Regions from separate parts of the Amycolatopsis mongoliensis genome, predicted to be linked through region 2. Evidence: riboswitches for the same ligand, from Rfam matches in the RefSeq annotation. Region 2 holds a riboswitch; each other region holds the start of a gene.

What was found. Region 2 has a riboswitch for S-adenosylmethionine ahead of QRX60_RS48080 (aminotransferase class V-fold PLP-dependent enzyme). Riboswitches for the same ligand answer to the same signal wherever they lie in the genome.
Region 1: another riboswitch for S-adenosylmethionine. It lies ahead of QRX60_RS18220 (methionine ABC transporter ATP-binding protein); the one in region 2 lies ahead of QRX60_RS48080 (aminotransferase class V-fold PLP-dependent enzyme).
Region 3: another riboswitch for S-adenosylmethionine. It lies ahead of thrC (threonine synthase); the one in region 2 lies ahead of QRX60_RS48080 (aminotransferase class V-fold PLP-dependent enzyme).

What each region holds. Positions count from the first base shown of each region.
Region 1 covers NZ_CP127295.1:3,719,091-3,722,353, forward strand. Annotated here, with positions in the region: gene QRX60_RS18210 (resuscitation-promoting factor) at 1-154, shown strand, start outside; gene rsmA (16S rRNA (adenine(1518)-N(6)/adenine(1519)-N(6))-dimethyltransferase RsmA) at 355-1,194, shown strand; SAM riboswitch class I at 1,394-1,484, shown strand; gene QRX60_RS18220 (methionine ABC transporter ATP-binding protein) at 1,694-2,707, shown strand; gene QRX60_RS18225 (4-(cytidine 5'-diphospho)-2-C-methyl-D-erythritol kinase) at 2,823-3,263, shown strand, end outside.
Region 2 covers NZ_CP127295.1:10,036,489-10,039,751, reverse strand. Annotated here, with positions in the region: gene QRX60_RS48090 (potassium/proton antiporter) at 1-298, shown strand, start outside; gene QRX60_RS48085 (M23 family metallopeptidase) at 617-1,276, shown strand; SAM riboswitch class IV at 1,357-1,471, shown strand; gene QRX60_RS48080 (aminotransferase class V-fold PLP-dependent enzyme) at 1,510-2,865, shown strand; gene QRX60_RS48075 (hypothetical protein) at 2,882-3,263, shown strand, end outside.
Region 3 covers NZ_CP127295.1:10,521,311-10,524,573, forward strand. Annotated here, with positions in the region: gene rpsT (30S ribosomal protein S20) at 169-429, shown strand; gene holA (DNA polymerase III subunit delta) at 486-1,466, opposite strand; SAM riboswitch class I at 1,613-1,746, shown strand; gene thrC (threonine synthase) at 1,760-3,025, shown strand; gene QRX60_RS50125 (ComEC/Rec2 family competence protein) at 3,066-3,263, opposite strand, start outside.

The DNA of each region.
Region 1 (3,263 bases), 4.5 Mb from region 2:
GTTCGACAAGCGCACGTGGGACGCCTACGGCGGCGACCAGTACGCGAGCCTCCCGAGCCAGGCTTCGCGCGAGCAGCAGATCGCGATCGCGGAGAAGGTCCGCGACGCCCGCGGCGGCTACAGCGCCTGGCCGGTCTGCGGCAAGAAGGCCTGACGCTTTTCCGAAACGGCCCTCACCCTTCGCGGGTGGGGGCCGTTTCGCGTGCGCCGACGGGCATCACGCGTGTCCGGAGGGGCATCACGTGTGATTGCCGGGGCACCACGCCGATGCCCGCCGGATCACGGGTGATGCCCCTTCAGTCACGCGTGCTGCCTGCTCAATCACGCGAGATGCCCCATCGGTAAGCTCGGCCGGTGGTTGAACTGTTGGGACCTGCCGAGATCCGCGGGCTGGCGGCCGAGCTGGACGTGCGGCCGACCAAGAAGCTCGGGCAGAACTTCGTGCACGATCCCAACACCGTCCGCCGGATCGTCGAGCTCGCCGGCGTCGGCCCGGACGACGTCGTCCTCGAGGTCGGGCCCGGGCTCGGGTCGCTCACCCTCGGCCTGCTCGCCACCGGCGCGCACGTCGTCGCCGTCGAGATCGATCCCAAGCTCGCCGAGCGGCTGCCCGAGACCGTCGCGGACCGGGCGCCCGAGGTCGCCGGCAAGCTCCAGGTCGTCGCGGCCGACGCGCTGCGCATCGCCAAGGACGACCTGCCCGCCCAGCCGACCGCGCTCGTCGCCAACCTGCCCTACAACGTCGCCGTGCCGGTCGTGCTGCACCTGCTCGCCGAGGTGCCGTCCCTGACGTCCGGTCTCGTCATGGTCCAGACCGAGGTCGCCGACCGGATGGCGGCCGGCCCTGGCAGCCGGATCTACGGCGTGCCGAGCGTGAAGCTCGCCTACTACGGCCCGGCGCGCAAGGTCGCCGCCGTGCCGCGCTCGGTGTTCTGGCCGGTGCCGAACGTCGACTCCGCGCTCGTCGCCTTCGAACGCGGTGACGCTCCGGCGTCGGACGACCGCGACCGGCTCTTCGGCCTCGTCGACGCCGCCTTCTCCCAACGCAGGAAGACGCTCCGCGCCGCGCTCGCGGGCTGGGCGGGCTCGGCCGAGCGGGCCGGCGAGCTGCTGACGGCCGCCGGGATCGACCCGAAGACCCGGGGTGAGCAGCTCGGCGTGCACGACTTCGCCCGGCTGGCCGCCGCCCGTTAGCACGTCCACTCTGGAGCTTTCCGGGGGTTCCGGGTGGCGGGGCCCCCGGCCCGGGGCGAAGCCCCGGATGTCACAGAAGTCGACGAGGTTCGGCGAAAATACGCCTCTTGACGTGCGATCTCGCGATTCGGACACCTCCAGTCGTGTGATCTGGGCCAACAGGCTTGCTTTCGCTCCTCGGGATCGGTTTTACTCAGTACGTCCATCCCGAGCGACTGAGAGACCTGGCTCGCCGAAGTCGCAGCAACCACCCTCCACGGGGCAGGTGCTACCGCCAGGACCGATGGAGGCCGTTTCCGATGAAGAGGGTAGCTCGCCCCCTGCTCCTGACCAGGCGTCGCGTAGTCGACGAAGGCCGCCGCTCCGTGACCGCATGTCGGCGCTCCCGCTGAGCTTGCCCGAGCCGGTCCACCTCTTCTTCATGCACCGTCCATAAAGGACGGACTTCGACTGCGGCCGGGTGTCGCGCGCTGCGCGCACCCCGTTTTCTGGAGCCTTCGTGATCACCGTCGAAAACCTGTCCAAAACCTTTGCCACCAACGGAAATTCGGTCGTCGCCCTGCACGACGTCAGCGTCGAGGTCCAGGCCGGCTCGCTGTTCGGCGTGGTCGGGCCCGCCGGGTCGGGCAAGTCCGTCCTCGCCCGCTGCATCGCGTTGCAGGAGCGGCCCGACCGCGGCGTCGTCCGCCTCGACGGCCTCAACACCGGCACCCTCGACGGCCGCCGCCTGCGCGAGATCCGCCGCCAGCTGGGCGTCGTCTCGACGAAGCCGGAGCTGATCGCCGAGCGCACGATCGCCGGCAACATCGCCTCCCCGCTCGAGCAGCTCGGCGTCGACGGCCCGCAGCGCCGCAGCCGGGTCGGCTCGCTGCTCGACCTCGTCGGCCTGACGCAGCGCGCGACGCAGCGTCCCGGCGAGCTGACCGAGGGCCAGCTCCGCCGCGTGGCGGTCGCGAAGGCGCTGGCGGCGGCGCCGGCGGTGCTGCTGGCCGACGACCCGACCGCCGGGATCAACCCGGAGGAGGCCGGCGCGGTGCTCACCGTGCTCGACCGCGCCCGCTCCGAGCTGGGCACCACCGTCGTGGTCACGACGCCGGACGCCGGGGTGGTCCGCCGGGTCTGCGACGACGTCGCGGTGCTCGAAGGCGGCACGGTCGTCGAGCGCGGCACCGTCCTCGACCTGATCTCGAACCCGGCCAGCCGCACCGCGCAGGCGCTGCTGCCGGCCATCGAGACCTCCCGTTCTCAGTCGTCGCGCTACGACCGCTCGGTCGACGTCGTGCTGGTCGGCTTCGCGTCGATCGGTGCGCTGCTGCCCGAGGCCGCGGGCCGCTTCGACGTCGAGTTCGCCACCATCGGCGGCGGCCTGACCCGGATCGGCGACACCCCGGTCGGCCGGTTCCGCCTCGGCGTCCGCGGCGAGCGGGCCGACGCGGCGCTGGCGTGGGTCGCCGAGCGCGGCGGCCACGTGACGCACACCGCCCGCGGCCCACAGGGCGTCGCGGCCGCCTGACCCCAGCGCCCCAGGGCGGCCTTGGGTGCGTTCAACGCACCGAAGGCCGCCTTGGTTGCGTTGAACGCAACCAAGGCCACATTGGGGCGTTTCCGCGGGCACGTAGGCTGGTCGGGTGCTCGCCGTAGTTCCGCCTCCAGTCACCGTCCGGGTCCCGGCCAAGGTCAACCTGCACCTGGCGGTCGACGACCTGCGCGAAGACGGTTACCACGAGCTGGTGACCGTGTTCCAGGCCCTGTCGCTGACCGACGAGGTGACCGTCGCGGTCACCGAGGAGCCGGGGCTGGAGATCTACGGCGAGGGCGAAGGCTCGGTGCCCGCCGACGGCACCAACCTCGCCTGGCGCGCGGTCGAAGCGCTGGCCGCGCACGTCGGCCGCACCGGTGAGCCGAACGTCCGGGTGGTGCTGCGCAAGGGCATCCCCGTCGCGGGTGGCATGGCGGGCGGCAGCGCCGACGCGGCGGCGACCCTGGTCGGGCTGTCGAGCCTCTGGAACCTCGACATCACGCGCGACGAGCTGGCCGAGATCGCCGCCGGACTGGGCAGCGACGTCCCG
Region 2 (3,263 bases):
GGTCGACGCCGCGCCGCTGGACGAGCTGGGCGCCGAGCTGCTGCAGGTCCGCATCCAGCCGGGCTCGAAGCTGCACGGCGTGTACCTGTCCGAGCTGCGGCTGCCGGTCGGCGCGACGGTCAGCCTGGTCGTGCGCGACGGCGCGGGCTTCACGCCGCAGAAGACCAGCCGCCTGCAGGAGCACGACCAGCTGCTGGTGGTCACGACGAGCGGGGTCCGCGACGACGCCGAGCGCCGGCTCCGTGCCGTGGACCGGGCCGGCCGCCTGGCCCGCTGGAAGGGCGAGTCGGGTCGTTGACCCGTTCGTGGTCGTGGCCGCGCCGTGACCGATCGGACGACTCGTGTCGACCCGCCAGTCACGCGTGTCGACCCCTCAGTCACGCGTGTTGACCTCCCCGGCACGCGTGATGTCTCCTCGAGCACCCGTGGTGCCCTGAACTGGCCGTTGTCCGGTGCTTGTCCGGTTTCCCCGCCGACCTGGTGATCTTTTTCCGCGAGGGTGAACGCCCCTCACGAAAACCTCACGTGATCTTCCCAGTGATCCAACCTTTGGCCTACTCTGCGCTCGATCCGGTTAGTTCGAATGGGTGAGTGTTAGGTCAAAGGAGTACGCACGGTGACAAAACTGCACGTTCGTGGGGCGGTCCTGGCTGCCGCGATGACCGCGGTCCTCGGGCTGGCAGCCGCACCGGCCGCGATCGCCGAAGTGGCCCCGTTCCCGGCGCTCGCCCTGCCGTTCAAGGCCGGCCAGCAGGTCTACTCGGCCGGCATCCACTCCGACGACGGCAGCACCGGCGTCAAGAACGCCGTCGACTTCAGCCCGGCCGACCACACCGTGCGCGCGCCGCTGGCCGGCACCGTCCACCTGCAGCACTGCGCGGGCGGCGACTGGGTGACCATCGACCACGCCGGCGGCTGGCGGACCGGGTACTACCACATGGAAGGCATCAAGGTCACCGACGGTGAGCACGTCGAGGCCGGGGCCGAGCTCGGCTCGACCGGCAACGCGCTGCCGTGCGGCGGCAGCAGCACCGGCGCCCACGTGCACTTCACGCTCTGGACCCTGCCGGCCGGCCCGGCGGCGGCGAACTGGGACGGCAAGTCGTTCGCCGAGGTCTCGACGGCCGTCGCGGCGGCCGTCGGCGAACCGGTCGACGGGAAGACCATCGGCGGCTGGCGCTTCACCGCCGGGGCCGAGCAGTACACCGGCACGGCGACGCACCTCGCCGACGACGCCGTGACGCAGCTGCCGGGGCACTTCCGCGCGAAGCTCTGACGCTCACGGTGTGTGAGCGGCGTCTCAGAATGTGAGGCGGGGTTGGCCGCCGGCGGCGTTCTCGGTTACCTTCTGGCTCAGGTCATGAGTGCCAGCGCGAAGCCCCGGCTTGCTGGCCGGCAACCCTCCTACCGCGGTGGGGTGCCCCGGGTGAAGACCGGGCCGGTCGCGTCGTGCGACGGGCAAGCGCGGGCCCCTCGCCGGGGTCCCCCGGACCGCCGAGGAGGCACTCGATGACTCTCGCCATCGACCGCACCAGCACCGTCACCCCCGCCGAGCACGTCGAAACCGTTGTCCCCCAGGAGATCCCGGCCGTGGCCGGGGCGGCCCTGCGGGTCCCGCTCGTCACCGGCGAAACCGTCGGCTACGCCAACCTCGACCACGCCGCGAGCGCTCCCTGTCTCGACGCGGTCCGCAGCGCCGTCGACGAGTTCCTGCCCTGGTACGCCAGCGTCCACCGCGGCGCCGGGTTCGCGTCGCAGGTCTCCACCCGCCTCTACGAGCGCACCCGCGACGTCCTGCGCCGCTTCGTCGGCGCCCGGCGCACGGACACCGTCGTGTTCACCCGCAACACCACCGACTCCTTCAACCTGCTCGCCCGCAGCCTGCCCCGGCACACCTCGGTGGTCGTCTTCGACACCGAGCACCACGCCGCGCTGCTGCCGTGGCAGGGGCCGAACGTCCGGCGGATCCCGACCCCGCGCACCCGCCTCGCGGCAGTGTCCGCTGTGGACGAAGCCCTCGCGGACTCCCCGCAGGGACCGCGGTTGGTCGTCGTCACCGGAGCGTCCAATGTGACCGGTGAGCTCCTGCCGGTGGCGGAGATCGCCGCCGTGGCGCGGAAGCACGGCGCCCGCATCGCGCTCGACGCCGCCCAGCTGGCTCCGCACCGGCGGATCTCGATCAAGGAGCTCGACGTCGACTACGTCGCGCTGTCCGGTCACAAGCTGTACGCGCCCTTCGGCGCGGGCGCGCTGATCGGCCGCGCCGACTGGCTGCGCGCCGCCCGGCCGTACCTCGCCGGCGGCGGCGCGACCAAGCTCGTCACCGAGGACGCGGTGGTCTGGAACGCCGGGCCCGAACGCCACGAAGCCGGCTCGCCCAACACCGTCGGCGTGTACGCGCTCGGCGTCGCGTGCGAGAAGCTCAGCGAGAACTGGGACGCCGTCGTGGCGCACGAGCAGGCTCTGCTCACCCGGCTGCGCAAGGGGCTCGAAGGCATCCCGGGCTGCGCCGAGCTGCGGCTCTTCGACGCGCCGGTCGACCGCGTCGGCACGGTCAGCTTCGTCGTCGACGGCTTCGACCCCGGCTGGCTGGCGGCGGTGCTGTCCGCCGAGTACGGCATCGGCGTGCGCGACGGTGCGTTCTGCGCCCACGTCGCGGCCAAGCGGCTCATCGGCGTCACCGGCGGCGCCGGGCAGCAGGCGGTCCGCGTCAGCCTCGGCCTGGGCAGCACCGAAGAGCACGTCGACCGCGTCGTGCTGGCGCTGCGCCAGATCGTCGCGCGCGGGGCCCGCTGGGAGTACGCGAAGGTGGACGGCCGCTGGGCCCCGGTCGGCGACCCGCGGGAGCTGCCGCCGTTCTGCTGATCGTTACCCTGGGCCGATGGGGAGGCACTGGGTTCCGTTGGCGCTGCTCGGGTTCGCGGAGCTGGTCCTGGTCACGGTCGAACTGTTCCACCGCTCGGCCGTGACGGCGGACCTGGCGACCCGCCTCGCGCCGGACCCGGCCCCGCCGTCCTACGACAGCATCTTCGGGTTCACCGTCGAGGGCCACGGTGGCACGCAGCGGCTCCTCAGCCTCTCCGACACCGTCCTCGCCTACCGGGGCGGAATCGGCGTGGCCTGGCAGTGGGTGCTCATCGCCGCGTTCCTGGCGGTGGTGGCCTGGTACGCCCGGCGGCTCGGCGGGAAAGCGGCCGTGCTGTCCGCCGTCGGCGTGCTGGTCGCGGTGCCCCTGCTGGACCTGCTGGCCTACAGCTGGTTCG
Region 3 (3,263 bases), 480 kb from region 2:
TCCTGGTGATCGAGACGGCGCAGGTCCCGCCGGAGGCCGCCGCGAGCCCGGCTGTTAAGGTTGTCGCTCGTTGCCGTGCGGCATTCCGTCATGGAGGAAGCCCGCTCTCGCGAGCGGGGCCACTCGAGCGCGGCGGCGAATCTCACCGAGTGAAACAGGAGTTGCCCTATGGCCAACATCAAGTCGCAGATCAAGCGCATCACGACGAACGAGAAGGCGCGTCAGCGCAACCAGGCGATCCGGTCCTCGGTGAAGACCGCGATCCGCAAGGTCCGCGAAGCCGCCGAGGCCGGCGACAAGGCCAAGGCCGTCGAGCTGCAGCGCGACGCCGCCCAGAAGCTGGACAAGGCCGTCTCGAAGGGCGTTCTGCACGCCAACCAGGCCGCCAACAAGAAGTCGGCGCTGGCGAAGCGCGTCAACGCGCTCTGAGCTGGTTGATTTCTGGGAAAGCCCCGGCTTCGGCCGGGGCTTTCTTCATGCCCGGGTCAGCGGTCGCCCTTGGCGGCCGCCACCTGGAGGACCGCACGTTCCAATGCGTAGCCCGGGTCGGCCGCCACGCCCTTGACCTCGGCGTTCAGCCTCGCCACGACCCGCATCGCGGTCGCGAGGCCGTCCTGGTTCCAGCCCCGGGACTGGCCCTGGGCCTTGCGGATCTTCCACGGCGGCATGCCCAGCTCGCCGGCCAGCTGGTTCGGGTTGCCCCGGCCCGCACCCGAGACCCGGGCGATCGTGCGGACCGCGTCGGCCAGCGCGTCCGCGACCAGGACGTGCGGGACGCCCAGCTGCATCGCCCAGCGCAGCGACTCCAGCGCCGCCGAGCGGTCGCCGCTCACGGCCTTCTCCGCGACCGCGAACCCGGTGACGTCCGCGCGGCCGCGGTGGTAGCGGCGGACCGCTTCGGCGTCGACGGTCCCGCCGGCGTCCGCCACCAGCTGCGTCGCCGCAGACGAGAGTTCTCGCAGGTCGGAGCCCACGGCGTCGATCAGCGCGGCCACCCCCGCGGGGTCGATCTTGCCGCCCGCCCGGCGCACCTCGTGCCGCACGAACTGCTCGCGCTCGGCCGGCTTGGTCAGCTTCGGGCACTCGGTGACCTCGGCGCCCGCCTTCTTCAACACCGCCGGGAGCGTCTTGCCCGCCTTGCTGCGGCCGCCGCCGGTGTGCACGACGACCAGCACGATGCCGTCCGCCGGGTCCTTCAGGTAGGAAGCCACGGCGTCGGCCAGTTCCTGCGAGATGTCCTGCGCCGACTCCAGGACGATCACGCGGCCTTCGCTGAACAGCGACGGGCTGACGAGTTCGGCCAGCTCGGGGGCTGTGAGATCCGACACCCGGACCCGGGTCAGCTCGGCCGTGGCGTCGATCGCCCGGGCCGCGGCGAGCGCCTCGCGGACGGCGCGCTCGATCAGCAGTTCTTCCTCGCCCAGGACCAGGAGCAGCGGGGCCGGGGCGGTGGCTTGCGCGGTCACGGAAGGATCCTCTCACTTGCGGTGTCGTGCGCCCGCTCCGGTGATGTCGAGCGGCCGGCGTGGCACGGCGTGAGCGCCATGTCGTACGGTGTAGCCGAGGCAGCCGCCCCGGATCATCCGGCGAGCGCGCGCCGACAATCGAATACCGCTCATCCAGAGGGGCAGAGGGAACGGCCCGACGAAGCCCCGGCAACCGGCGTACAGCCCGTCATCCCGCGATCGCGGGGTAGCTGACGACCACGGTGCCAATTCCGGCCCGCTTCGGCGGGGCAGATGAGGAAAGGAACCTCGCGATGACCGCCACCCTCGGAACGACCTCCACCACGAAGACCCCGGATCTCGGTCCGGCCGTCGAACTGGTGTCGAAGGAAGAGGGACACCGGCAGCCGCTCGCCCCCGAGTTCGTCTCCGCCGAGGACTTCTCGCCGCTCGAAGTCGCCTACGACTTCGGCCGCGTCCGCCGCGAAGACATCGAGGCCGGCCCCAAGAACATCTGGCGCTACAAGAAGCTCCTCCCGGTTCCGTCCAATGTCGAGGAGATCCCGAACACCGAGCCCGGCGCCACCCGGCTGATCCGCGCCGACCGCCTCGCCAAGGAGCTCGGCCTCAAGCGCGTGTGGGTCAAGGACGACACCGGCAACCCGACGCACTCGTTCAAGGACCGCGTCGTCGCCGTCGCGCTGGCCGCGGCCCGCGAGTTCGGGTTCGAGGTGCTCGCGTGTCCGTCGACCGGCAACCTGGCCAACGCGACGGCCGCCGCCGCGGCCCGCGCGGGCTGGCGGTCGGTCGTGCTGATCCCGAAGACCCTCGAGCGCGCCAAGATCCTCACCACCGCGGTCTACGACGGCGACCTGATCGCCGTCGACGGCAACTACGACGACGTCAACCGCCTCGCCACCGAGCTCGCCGGTGAGCACCCGAAGTGGGCGTTCGTGAACGTGAACGTCCGGCCGTACTACTCCGAAGGCTCGAAGACGCTGGCCTTCGAGGTCGCCGAGCAGCTCGGCTGGCGCATCCCGCCGCAGGTCGTCGTGCCGATCGCCTCCGGTTCGCAGCTGACCAAGGTGGACAAGGGTTTCCGCGAGCTGGGCCAGCTCGGTCTCGTGGACGCCAGCCCGTACAAGGTGTTCGGCGCTCAGGCCACCGGCTGCTCGCCGGTGTCGGCCGCGTTCCGCGCCGGCCAGGACGTGGTCCAGCCGGTCAAGCCGGACACGATCGCCCGCTCGCTGGCGATCGGCAACCCGGCCGACGGCCCGTACGTGCTCGACATCGTCAACCGCACCGGCGGCGCGATCGAGGACGTCAGCGACGAAGAGGTCGTCGAAGGCATCCGGTTGCTCGCCCGCACCGAGGGCATCTTCACCGAGACCGCGGGCGGGGTCACCGTCGCGACGGCGAAGAAGCTGGTCGAGACGGGCAAACTGGACCCGGACGCCGAGACGGTGCTCCTGATCACCGGTGACGGCCTCAAGACCCTCGACGCGATCGAGAACCACGTCGGCCCGAAGGCGACCGTGCCGCCGTCCGCCAAGGCCGTGAACGAGGCGCTCGGCTACTGACCTCCACCGCCGGGGCGGGCTCTGCCGCCCGCCCCGGCCTTCAGCGCTTCGGCGGGCCACGCGGCTCGCCCCGGCGCGCTACCGTCGGGCCTGCCGGGTCGCCGACCACCGCGGTGTCGCCGTCCAGGTCGGTTCGGGTGACCAGGGCACCCAGCGCCGCCAGAGTGTCCATTGTGGACTTACTGGGGTGCCCGTAGGTGTTTCCCGCGCCGACGCTGACCAACGCCACCCTCGGCGC